Regions from separate parts of the Lactobacillus panisapium genome, predicted to be linked through region 3. Evidence: predicted binding sites of a transcription regulator. Region 3 holds the regulator's gene; each other region holds the start of a gene.
What was found. The regulator Rex, encoded in region 3, represses fermentation and respiration genes when NADH is low (regulators of the CRP and FNR family bind a similar motif). The targets are predictions, from matches to a motif close to TTGTGAANTANTTCACAA.
Positions count from the first base shown of each region.

Region 1 (3,218 bases), 540 kb from region 3:
CCTAAATCGACTGAAACAGGAAAATAAAACAGTAATCATTGCTAGTCATGATCAAATTGACGAGATTAACTATGATCAGGGCTTAACACTACAAAATGGAATTTTGCTTAATGAATAAAAAATATTCTTTCACTATTTATGCCGTTATTTCTGCGTTAATCATTTTGCTGGCTAGGCAAAATTGGAATACGGTATATTTAAAGTTACCTCAATTGGTGCAGGCAAGTTTTGGTTGGATTAGAAGTCCAATGAAACTGGCGTTAATAAGTGCTAATAATTTTGTTTTTGATTATGTCACGATTATCCTGCCCCGAATGGAAAGAAATTCAATCGAGTCTTTTATTATTGTGCGTAAACCCAAGCTGCAGGCTTTAATAAGGGGCTTAGCTCCTAAAGAATATTCGTATTTACTTTTATTTGTCATAGTCCACTTAACTGCTTTTGATATCAGTAATCTTATTAGTTCAGTATTAATATTGTTGGTAATGATAATAGCCTGGTTAGTATTAGTGTTTGTTATGACATATCGCTTGTCAGTAGTTAAACAGAATGTATTAGTCTTCTTGCTCTTATTGGGATTACGTACTTTAATATTTAGTTTGAATTTATAGTTTGAAAAATCGATCTGATCCGCATCTTGTTTGGTTTATGCATGAATTTCGATTTGAGGAGAAAGCGATCTTTCAGACTAAACCAAAAAACGTTGAGAGTTTTTTCTCAACGTTTTTTAGTATTGTCATATGACAGATTAGCTATTCTGGTTGGTAATCTGGATCGATAATTAATACAGGCTTAATCGTCTTACCAGAAATTGAATCGGCATTTGCTTGATTAATGTCTTCAAACTTGTAGAACTTTTCGGTTTCGTCAAATGGGAATTTACCTAATTGATAAAATTCAAGCAGTCGTGGAATGTCAACTTGTGGAATTGCGTCCCCCATGTTGACGCCGACAACTTTTTTATCATCGACACATAGATCATTCCAGGTAGAAACAGTGAGATTTTGAGCAGTAACTGCAATTGCCGCGCAGGTGCCGCCTTGTGCTAAGGCATCAACCGCATTCTTGATTACACCGCTAATTCCTGTAGTATCAACGGTCCAGTCAACACCATAGCCATTAGTAAGCTCTTTTATTTTAGCAACTGGGTCATCTGTCTTGCTGTTAATTGCTGCTGTTGCCCCTAATTTTTTAGCTAATTCTAACCGTTCAGGAACAACATCAACTGCAATTACCTTAGTGCAGCCACTAATTGAGCCGGCCATCATGGCAGCAAGACCAACAGCGCCCGTACCAAAGACAGCAATTGTATCGCCAGGTTTAGGTTGCAAAGTATTAAAGACGGTTCCAGAACCTGTAACATAACCACAGCCAAGAGGACCGGCCTTACGTAAGTCAACGCTGTTATCAACTTTAACTGCATTGCGCTGATCAACTACGGTAGTAGTGGTAAAGGACGATTGGTTAAACATGTCACAAATTCGTTTACCATTTTTTTGAAAATGATCTTCACCATCAGCCCGGACGCCTGATAAGTTATAGTCACTGTAGTGGCGACATTGAGTAGGAATACCTTTGAGACAATTATCACAAATTCCGTCCGCATAAAACGACAAAATTACGTGATCGCCAACTTTGAAGTTTTTAACTTGATTGCCGACCTTTTCAACAATTCCAGCGCCTTCATGGCCTAAAATTACGGGATAACCAACACTGGAATCACCCTTGCGCAAGGCTTCATCTGAGTGACAAATACCGGTAGCAACCATATGGATTTGCAAATCGGTTGGGCCAACTTCGTGTAAATCGATATCATCTTCAATTTCGAATTGGCTACCCATTTTTTGAACGACAGCTGCTTTAATCTTCATCAAAATTTCCTCCTCTTATAATTTTTTAATAGTTTCAAAGTTATTGTGAGCTTTTTAACATTTAAATGCAATACTTTGCCCAAAAAATATATGCAGATAGTTAATTACCACCTAAAACCATTTTTTGATACCGGTAACATTCACTACTGTCTTGTAACTAACCGCAGTTCTTCGCTAAACTACAGCTGGAGGATTAAGCAAATGACGCATTGGTATGATAACGCAATAATTTATCAAATTTATCCTAAATCTTTTCAAGATAGTAATGGTGATGGGATTGGCGATCTGAATGGGATTAGACAACGTATTCCTTATTTGAAAAAGCTGGGGATTAACGCGGTGTGGCTCAATCCAATCTTTGTTTCACCCCAAGTTGATAATGGCTATGACGTGGCAGATTACTTTGCGATTGATCCTGCAATGGGAACAATGGCAGATTTTGAGCAGTTAATTAAGCAGCTGCATCAAGAAAAAATTAAAATTATCCTCGATTTGGTACTTAATCACACTTCCGATCAACATCCTTGGTTTCAAAAGGCGATTAATAATCCAAAAAGCAAGTACCGCAATTATTATCTTTTCGCGGGTAGTAACAACAAGCGGCCAAATAATTGGGGCAGCTTCTTTGGCGGTAGTGTCTGGGAGAGTGACCCGAAAAATAGCGGTCAGTCATATTTTCACTTGTTTGATAAACACATGCCCGATTTAAACTGGGCAAATCCGGCACTCAGACAGGAAATGATCCAAGTTGCTGAATATTGGCTGGCTAAAGGAATTGACGGTCTTCGGTTAGATGCATTTATTCATATCGCCAAGGCTGACTTGCGTCAAAATTTTCCGGCACCAAATGATGCTGAACCAGTTATTGCTGAACCGTTTTTTGCTAACTTGCCCCAAGTGCAAGAGTGGCTGCAACCATTTTGTCAGCAAATAAAGCGTGACTTTCCTGACGCCTTGCTCTTGGGCGAAGCAGCAAGTGCAAACGTGAACTTAGCAGCCGATTATACAAGTAAGAAAAATAGCTTGCTAGATAGCGTGATCACTTTTCGCTATTTCACGGATGATGAGAGCAAAATTAATCCGCGTTTACCAGCGCAATATCAGCCAAAAGAGCTTGACTGGCAAATCTTCAAGCAGACGCAAGCTATCTGGCAGCAAACCCTGGCAGAGATTTCGTTACCGACTCTTTACTGGAATAACCATGATATGCCAAGAATGGCAACTCGTTTGGCGCATACCAGAATTCAGATCCAAAGCCTAGCAATGCTGATGTATTTGCAGCGCGGTATTCCGATTATTTATTATGGCGAAGAACTGGGTTTACAAAATTTGCTTTTTACTTCAGAC
Region 1 is NZ_CP048268.1:2,055,842-2,059,059, reverse strand. Features, by position in the region: gene GYM71_RS09690 (ATP-binding cassette domain-containing protein) at 1-118, shown strand, start outside; gene GYM71_RS09685 (hypothetical protein) at 111-611, shown strand; gene GYM71_RS09680 (NAD(P)-dependent alcohol dehydrogenase) at 753-1,871, opposite strand; gene GYM71_RS09675 (alpha-glucosidase) at 2,073-3,218, shown strand, end outside.
Region 1: a site for Rex is predicted at 1,915-1,932, ahead of GYM71_RS09680 (NAD(P)-dependent alcohol dehydrogenase). Genes of this name have one in related genera too.

Region 2 (3,218 bases), 400 kb from region 3:
TGTCTTCAATGTTTGATTCCTGTTCATCTTTAACCAGTTTAGACTTGAGTCATTTTGATACCGCCCAAGTTAGGGATATGTCGATGATGTTTTCACAAGATAACAGTTTAACCCAACTTGACGTAAGCCATTTTAATACTGCCCAGGTAATGACAATGGCTAATATGTTTGGTTATTGTCAAAAATTGAAAACAATTAATGTGAATAATTTTAATACTTCAAACGTTCAAGACTTTTCTGGGGTATTTGTTAGCTGCTATAGTTTAACAGATTTGGACATCAGCAATTTTGATATGAGTAAGGTTATGAACGCTCAAGGCAGATATCGGGCAAATATGCTGGCTGGCTTAAGCAACTTAGTTACGCTAAAGCTAGGTCACAAAAATTATCTTGTAACTGCGAATATTGAATTGCCAGGTACTTGGCGCAATGTCGGCGAAAATGGGACAATAGATCTGCCACAAGGAAATAAGAGTTGGTCATCGCAAGATTTACAGGATAATTATGATGGTACTAAGGATGCAGATACTTATGTCCGTTTTGCCACTTTAAAAATTACCTATCATAACCAAGCAGGCAAAGAAATTTCACCAGCAGACACAATATACGGTCGTGTAGGGACAAATTACAGTACTAAGGCCAAAGACATTCCTTATTATCAATTAGATGAAACAAATATACCAGAAAACAGTGAGGGAACTTATAATGGCGATGATATCAATGTTGACTATATTTATCTCTCTACCGCTAAACCGGTTACCGTTAAATATCAGGATGTCCAAGGAAAACAAATTGCCCAAGACGTAGTCCTGACAGGTGAAGGTGGCACAACATATACTAGTGTAGCTGTTAAAATTGATGGTTATACGCTTAAAACAACGCCAGAAAATGCTACCGGGATATTTACCGATCATGAGCAAACAGTGATTTATATTTATACCAAAGATCCGGTCAAAGCAGGCAATGTGATTGTGCGCTATCAAGATGAAGCTGGTCACTCAATTCACTCCGATATTGTCTTAACGGGTTATATTAATGATTCCTATAGCAGTACCGCAATTCCAATTGAAGGTTATAGTTTAAAAACTGCACCAGAAAATTCCACGGGTCAATTTACTAATAAAGAACAAACTCTTATTTACGTCTATACTAGAAACCCGCTGTCAGTTGCTAACGTAACGGTCCACTATCAAGATGAGAAGGGCAAGCCAGTTGCCACAGATGTCATTTTGGGTGGCATTATCGGAACGCAGTATCAGAGTTATCCGTTGGTCATTAATGGTTACCAGCTCAAGACTACACCGGCTAATGCCTCAGGTACTTTTACGAATCAAAAGCAAGACGTAGTTTATGTTTACGCCAAAGATGCCAGTGCCAATAGTACTGCTGGGGGTCAAGGCGGCGGAACAGTGATCATTGCGGCTCCAAGCACAACCACTGGCAAAGACAATAGCAGTGACTCAAATGATGCCAAAATCAAACTTCCTGTTAGCAAGGCGGTTATGCATAATTCATATATTTATAATGAAAAAGAAAAAAGAATAGCTGGATGGCTGGGACAAGGTACAGTGATTAATACCTATGGAACGAAGCTTATTAATAACCGTAAGTATTATGTGCTGGCTAATAATGAATATGTGAGGGCTACTAATATTGATGGCGTTGTGCGTAAATTACGTCATAATGCTTATGTGTTTAATCAAGCTGGTAAAAAAATCAAACTTTTAAAGCGTCATCAAGCTTGTCGAACTTACGGAGCAGCTGTTAAGAGACATGGCAAATTATTCTATCTTATTGGCAAAAATAGACTTGTTAAAAAGGCCAACTTCTAACAAGTAATGATCTCCTAGTTTTAATATTTAATTGAGTAAAATCGTTCGTTTAAAAAACGGACGATTTTTTAAATAGTAAGGTTGCTAAAAAGATATTTGTGATAAAATTAACTTATTAATTTAATGAAAGTGATTACATAGTAAAGAAGGAATCAATCATGATTTATCAAAAAGACATCAAGTGGGATGCCAATTATGATGTTGTTGTACTAGGTTTTGGCGGTGCTGGAGCAACAGCTGCACGCTTTGCCGCTGATAATGGTGCAAAAGTACTGCTTGTCGATGTTGCACCTGAAGGTCATGAAGGTGGCAATACCCGTTATTCGGCCCAGTTAATTGGTACGGGTAATGATTTTAATGAATTAAAAAAATATTATCAGAGTCTGACGGCACCGATGTCACTTGATGAAGAGATGATCGATACCTATGTTGCAGGAATGGTGGATATTCCTAATTATGTTACTAAATATTTAGGCGTAAAACCTTGCAGCGCTAAAAATTATGCCCCTGAAGCCCGCTATGCGTTTGAGGAATTCCCAGAATTTCCAGGTTCGACTTCATATGATTTTACTACCGTACGTGAGTCATGGTTTGACGCTGCACTTTGGAAAATTTTAAAAGAAGAGGTCGTTAAGCGCCAAGATCAAATTGATGTGATGTATGAGACCCCGGCTAAGGAATTAATTCAGGATCCAGTCAGTCGCAAGATTGAAGGCGTCTTGATTGAGCGCAAGCATCAGCTGCTTAAAGTGCAAGCCAAGACCGGTGTGGTAATGTGTACCGGCGGCTTTGAAAATAACCAAACAATGATTGAAGATTTTATTGGCGCTAAAAAACTAGCCCCTCTTGGCACCTTGTACAATAAGGGGGATGGCATCAAGATGGCTCAGCAAGTTGGCGCTGATTTCTGGCATTTATACAACTATGAATCATTAGGTTTGCTGCACGGGATGGCATTTGCCGTACCAAAAGGTGAGCGTGGCCGCCTAATGCTGGGTAAGCAAAATGAAGTAGTTGCTCATGGCAGTTCGTTTGTTGTGGGTGATGACGGTACCAGATACTTTAACGAAGCGGAAGAGAATCGTCACGGTCACATTAAGAACCATGGTCAGTGGAAAGTGCCGCTCAACCAAGAACACCCTTATTTGATTTTTGATAAAGCTAAAAAAGCTGAATTAGACCAAGATCCAATTATTGGCAACTATCAGCCGTATACAGATAATGTTATTGAGGCCGCAACGATTGGCGAGCTAGCAGAAAAGATTGGTGTTGCAAAAGCCACCTTGGAAGATACACTTGCTCGCTTTAACCAGGCATGCCAAGCAGGCAATGATCCTGAATTTCGCCGTGACCCAAAGACTTTGCGGGCATTTACTGCAGGTCCGC
Region 2 is NZ_CP048268.1:1,916,804-1,920,021, reverse strand. Features, by position in the region: gene GYM71_RS09085 (MucBP domain-containing protein) at 1-1,832, shown strand, start outside; gene GYM71_RS09080 (FAD-binding protein) at 1,991-3,218, shown strand, end outside.
Region 2: a site for Rex is predicted at 1,929-1,946, ahead of GYM71_RS09080 (FAD-binding protein). Genes of this name have one in related genera too.

Region 3 (3,218 bases):
AGCAGTTTGACAAAGGCAAGCCGGGTTTTTTCACCACCAGAAAGATCACCAATAATTTTAGTCCAAGTATTTTCAGGGAAGTTAAAACCATTCAAAATACTTTTAATATCCGCCTGATAGGTATATCCACCTTGTTGTTCAAAATCAAATTGCAACTGGTCATATTGTTTTAAAAGTTGCTTATCTTCCGGATGTTCGGCAATTGCTTGTTGCAAGCCGCGGATTTTTTGTCCTTTTGCAATTAATGGCGCAAAAACGGTCAGCATTTCATCCCAAATGCTCTTACTTTCATCTAAGCCATTTTCCTGCGCGATATAACCCACATCGATCCCTTTATTAATGGTAAATTCGCCGTGGGTAGCTTCTTCTTCACCCGTCATAATTTTAAGGAGTGTGGTTTTACCAACTCCATTTGGTCCTACAAGGCCAATTCTTGCATTTGAATCAATCGAGAAATTAACGTGATTGAATAGCGTATTGGCACCAAATTGTTTTTCTAAATCGTGTCCTTGTGCAATTATCATATTTTTCACCTAAAGTCTATTTTAGCATATGTGGCAAGACTGCTGGCAACTGCATGAGAAATAAGCCTTTTTTAAGTAAAATTATTTTTTCATCATTAGTAAATTGATTACGAGTATTTGCTCAGTTATTTACAAATAATTTTTTAATTACCATGTAAAGCGGGTTAATTAACAGTAAAATCGTGTTTTGTGATTGTGTTAGATTGTGAAAAAACATTTGCAAATATCAGTAAGTTATAGGTAAAATAATATTAATTGATGAGTGAATTCACAAAAAAGCTCACTAGTGATATTAAGTTGGAGGCTTTTTAAAATGGAAAAAATAAAAATACCTACAGCGACAGCGAAGAGACTGCCGCTTTACTATCGTTACCTAATTATCCTGAATGAAGCTGGTAAAGAAAAAGTTTCATCTACTGAATTATCAGAAGCAGTTCAGGTTGATAGTGCATCAATCCGTCGTGATTTTTCATATTTTGGTGCTTTGGGTAAGCGTGGGTATGGCTATGATGTCAAAAGTCTCCTATCCTTTTTTAAAAAGATTTTAAATCAAGATACTTTAACTAATGTTGCATTAGTTGGTGTAGGTAATTTGGGGCACGCCTTGCTCAACTATAACTTCAAACGAAGCAATAACATCCGAATTTCCTGTGCTTTTGATATTAATCCTAAAATTACGGGTAAAATTTTGAGTGGCGTTCCTGTTTATGAAATGAGTGAATTGCAAAAGCAGCTGAGTGACCAACAGATCACCATCGCTATTTTGACAGTGCCGTCAGATTCTGCACAAAAAACAGCGGATGACATGGTCGAAGCTGGCATTAAGGGCATTATGAACTTTACGCCAATTCGGTTATCAGCTCCAACCGGGGTTAGAATTCAAAATGTTGACTTGGCGACTGAATTACAAACCCTCATTTATTTCCTTGATTCGGATAAAGATAAGAATAGATAAATATATAAAGCCGCCGCTGCAATGGCTAAAGAAAGTTAGCACTTTAAGTAAAAAAGTGCTAATTTTTTCTTGCTTTTTTTATTAAAAGGGGGTATTATCATATTTGTAAGTTAGCACTTGGTTAATAAGAGTGCTAACAAATAACAAAAATGATTTTAAATTAAAATTAGGAGGGACAAACGTGTTACAACCAATTGGTGATCGCGTGATCGTAAAAGTTAAAGAAGAAGAAGAAAAGACTGTAGGCGGAATCGTCCTTGCTTCAAATGCTAAAGAAAAGCCAACAGAAGGTGAAGTTGTTGCTGTCGGTGAAGGCAGTTATGCAGAAAACGGCAACAAGATCCCAATGTCAGTTGAAAAGGGCGACGTTGTTCTATATGACAAGTATTCTGGCACTAACGTTGAATACGAAGGTGAAAAATTCTTAGTCCTTCATGAAAAAGATATTTTGGCAGTGGTTAAGTAATTAAGGAGCGAAAATTATGGCAAAAGATATTAAATTCTCAGAAAAAGCAAGACGTTCCCTATTAAAGGGTGTTGATAAGTTAGCTGATACTGTTAAGGCAACAATCGGTCCTAAAGGTAGAAACGTTGTCTTAGAGCAATCTTACGGCAATCCTGAAATTACTAACGATGGTGTTACCATTGCTAAGTCAATTGAATTAAAAGACCACTACGAAAACATGGGTGCTAAATTAGTTGCCGAAGCTGCACAAAAGACTAACGACATTGCTGGTGACGGTACCACTACTGCAGTTGTGTTAACTCAAGCAATCATCCGTGAAGGAATGAAGAACGTAACTGCTGGTGCTAACCCCGTAGGTGTTCGTCGCGGAATTGAAAAAGCTACCAAGGCTGTTGTTGATGAATTACATAAAGTAAGTCACACTGTTTCTTCAAAAGATCAAATTGCGCAAGTTGCTTCAGTTTCATCTGCTTCAAAAGAAGTTGGTGACTTAATCGCTGACGCAATGGAAAAAGTTGGTAACGATGGTGTTATCACAATTGAAGACTCACGTGGTATTGAAACTGAATTATCAGTAGTTGAAGGTATGCAATTCGATCGTGGTTACTTATCACAATACATGGTAACTGACAACGATAAGATGGAAGCAGATTTGGACAACCCATATGTTTTAATTACTGACAAGAAGATTTCTAACATTCAAGACATCTTGCCATTATTGCAAGAGATTGTTCAACAAGGTAAATCATTATTGATTATCGCTGACGATGTTTCTGGTGAAGCACTTCCTACTTTAGTATTGAACAAGATTCGTGGTACTTTCAACGTTGTTGCTGTTAAGGCTCCAGGCTTTGGTGACCGTCGTAAAGAACAATTACAAGATATTGCCGCTCTTACTGGTGGTACAGTTATTACCGAAGATCTTGGTCTTGAATTAAAGGACACAACGATTGATCAATTAGGTAAAGCACGTCGCATCACTGTTACTAAGGACTCAACGACTATTGTTGATGGTGCTGGTTCAGATGAAGCAATTAAAGAACGTGAAGACTCAATCAGAAGTCAAATCGAAGAAACTACTTCAGACTTTGACAAGAAGAAGTTGCAAGAACGTCTTGCTAAATTAACTGGTGGTGTAGCTGTTATTCATGTTGGTGCTGCTACTGAAACTGAGTTAAAAGAACGTCGCTACCGGATTGAAGATGCTTTGAACTCAACTCGTGCCGCTGTTGACGAAGGCTACGTAGCTGGTGGTGGTACTGCATTAGTTGAC
Region 3 is NZ_CP048268.1:1,520,724-1,523,941, reverse strand. Features, by position in the region: gene GYM71_RS07290 (ABC-F family ATP-binding cassette domain-containing protein) at 1-524, opposite strand, end outside; gene GYM71_RS07285 (redox-sensing transcriptional repressor Rex) at 838-1,479, shown strand; gene groES (co-chaperone GroES) at 1,661-1,945, shown strand; gene groL (chaperonin GroEL) at 1,962-3,218, shown strand, end outside.

Region 4 (3,218 bases), 790 kb from region 3:
TTTATTAGCTTCAGCCCTCCCAAGTTAGAATATCGGTTTATAAACTAGTAATTGGTGTCTGACCACTATCGTTGATCAGTAATCTCCCTGCTGTTAAACGCTGAACCGAACGTGGTCCTTCCTCAAGCCACATTGCCCGGCAATCGCGGTATAACCGTTCAGCTGGGCCATAAGGATTGTCTTGGAAGTAGCCAATTCCACCAAAAATCTCTAACATATAATCAGAAACCAGCTTAACAGTATTAATACTTTCAAGTTTAGCTAATGACGCCTTCTTAGTAATATCCTTGCCTTCATCGTAATCTTTAGCTAAGTCCCATAACATTAATCTAAGTGCATGAACTTTAGCACCCATGTCGGCAATTTCAAAAATGATTGATTGCCGCTTGCATAATGGCTTACCGAAAGTTACCCGGTCTTTAGAGTATGCAATCGACATCTCCAACATTCTTTGAGCCATTCCTAAGTTAGAATCAGCAATATGTGCACGCGATAATGATAGCGAAGAGATTGCAACTTTCATTCCTTCGCCACGTTTACCCAACATAAATTTGTCTGGCACGCGCATATCTGTAAACTTTAAGTCGGCATGACCAGCACCGCGGCACCCCATCATCAGTGGCATTTCATTAGCTTCAAATCCGGGTGTATTTGTTGGGACAAAGAATGCAGATAAACGCTCATCACCTTCTTTATCAGGATCAGTAACAACGATTAGATAAGTAAAGTCAGCTACATCTGCATGAGAAATCAGCGTCTTTTCCCCGTTAATTACCCAGTCATCGCCGTCTTTAACAGCCAAGGTATGCAAATCTGCACCCGTACCACCGCTTTTTTCAGTTAAGGCAAAATTGGCATAAATTGATTTGTCCTGAAATTTATCCATATACTTATCTTTTAATTCTTGGCTACCAAAATTATCAATAATTCGCCAATTCATGTCAGAAGCATGGTGCAAGTGCATCCTAATACCACCTTGAGTACGAGAAAATTCTTCTTGTACTTGTAGAATTTGTTTTTCACTTAAACCCCAACCACCATATTGTTTTGGCAATGCAAAGCGATACAGGTCATGCTTAATTGCTATTGGGAAAAAGTCTTGTGGAAACTTACGATTTTCTTCAATATAGTTAGTCATACGGTCAAATTCATTTTGGGCCAAATGTCTAATTTCTTTAACGTAATTGGCAAAGTCTTCGTCGGTCATCGACTCGCCTGGCTTAGCCTTATGCATAATTGGTGTTTCTTCATATGGTGGTAATACATGCAATTGTTTTTGTTCAGTCATAATACAATCTCCTTTTTACTTTCTGAAGTTTTTTGAAAGCACTCTTAATTGACAAGTGTATTATGTTGACAAAAATTGCCTTTGTAAAATTGATAACAAAGTTACTTTTATTAGTTTTATAAATACTTTTGCCATTATTTTGGCGGAAGTTTTGTTAAAATGACAAAGATTATTGCTAACTTCTTAAATCGTCCGGTAAATTTATCAGCTAAATTACAACGCGCTCAGTTATTAAGCTAATATATTAATTTTTCCAATTAATATATTAAAAAATGTGAAAGCGTTTTTATTAAATAAGGTATAGCATCTATTATTAGGTAGTGAATATCACATATTTTTTGAGGTACTATCATGAATTTAAATCAACTTTACTATTTTCGTGAATTGGCAGAACAAAAACAATACACTACAGCGGCTGAAAATTTATATATTAGTCAGCCCACTCTTTCAATATCAATCAAACAACTAGAAAAAGAATTGCATTGTAAACTATTTAAGCATAATGGTCGCTACGTTCAATTAACCGACTATGGACGTATTTTTTACGATACGGTTACTAAATCTTTGGCCACCCTTGACCATGGTAAAAAGAAAATTGAGCAAAAAATTAGTCAAGACAAAGGTAACATTCATATTGCTGGCATCCCTACCGCAATTGGAATCTTGCTTCCTAACTTGACCAAACAATATCAACAAGAAAGCAGCATTGCACCTCATTTTATTTATCACGACAACCCTTCTTATCAAATTTGCGAAGGCATTAAAAATGGCTGGTATGATATCGGCATCTGTTCTTATGTGCCCGAATTCAGTGATTTTACTTATGTTCCACTTTATACTGAAGAAATTATTGCCATCGTTTCACAAGAAAACGAACTGGCAAAAATTACGGAAATGTCCCCAGAAGAGCTGCAGGGTGAATCAATTATTACCTATTCAAAAAAGATTCAAATTGGCAAAGACATCACTAATGCCTTATTAGCTACCGCATCAGATTTACGCATTACTAATCGTTTACATGATGAATTGGCTATTGCTGGTCAGGTTCTTACAAATGATATCGTCGGGGTAGTGGCTAAAACGATCTATCTTAGTGGTTTTAACATTCACACAATTAAGCTCGATTTACCTAAAAATACGCGCCAGGTGTACTTGGTCTATGATTCTAACCAAAACTTTTCACCAGAAATCATTGATTTTCTTGATTTTATTAAAAGCCGTAAAAAAGAAATTCAAGAAATGGTTGATAATATTCCGGTCTAATTGATTGGAGGAGGTGCAACATTTTCAGATGAATAAATTATGTCAATTATTAGGGGTTAATTTACCAATTGTCCAAGAGCCTATTCACACGCTAACCAATGGTAAACTGATTGCCGCCATTTCAGAAGCAGGTTCATTAGGAATTCTGGGAATTAATGCCGGTTATCACGCACCTGATGCGCTAACAGGAGCCTCGGCAAGTAGTAGCGACTAAGTTGGCAAAGCTGGCAACAATTATATCCTTGACGCAATGCAGGAAAGAAATTTGATGAATGAACAAATAGACTATGTCTTAGCTCATACCTTTCGCCCATTTGCCATTGAAATTCCTAGTAGTGCCAGCATACCTGAGCAAGATCATACGGCAATGGAACTTGTAGAATTAATGCGCAAAAGAAGACTTACCATTGCTCTTTTTGAGGGATTTGGTCAAATTGCTTCAAAAGAATGGGTCCAATTACTTCACCATAATGGGATTAAAGTTATGCAAGTTGTCTCCCAGACTGATAGGGTAAAACAAGCGCAAAAAAATGGAATTGATATTCTTATTTATCCGCAAAAAGAAGGACTGCCAGAATTTGTCCATGAAGCGCAAGCCACTCCCGTCTTAGCTGGCTGTGATACCGCTAATCCTAAGGCCTTAACTCACGCTTTAGCTTGTGGTGCA
Region 4 is NZ_CP048268.1:125,356-128,573, reverse strand. Features, by position in the region: gene GYM71_RS00590 (acyl-CoA dehydrogenase family protein) at 38-1,288, opposite strand; gene GYM71_RS00585 (LysR family transcriptional regulator) at 1,640-2,551, shown strand; gene GYM71_RS00580 (nitronate monooxygenase) at 2,580-2,765, shown strand; gene GYM71_RS00575 (nitronate monooxygenase) at 2,820-3,218, shown strand, end outside.
Region 4: a site for Rex is predicted at 1,370-1,387, ahead of GYM71_RS00590 (acyl-CoA dehydrogenase family protein). Genes of this name have one in related genera too.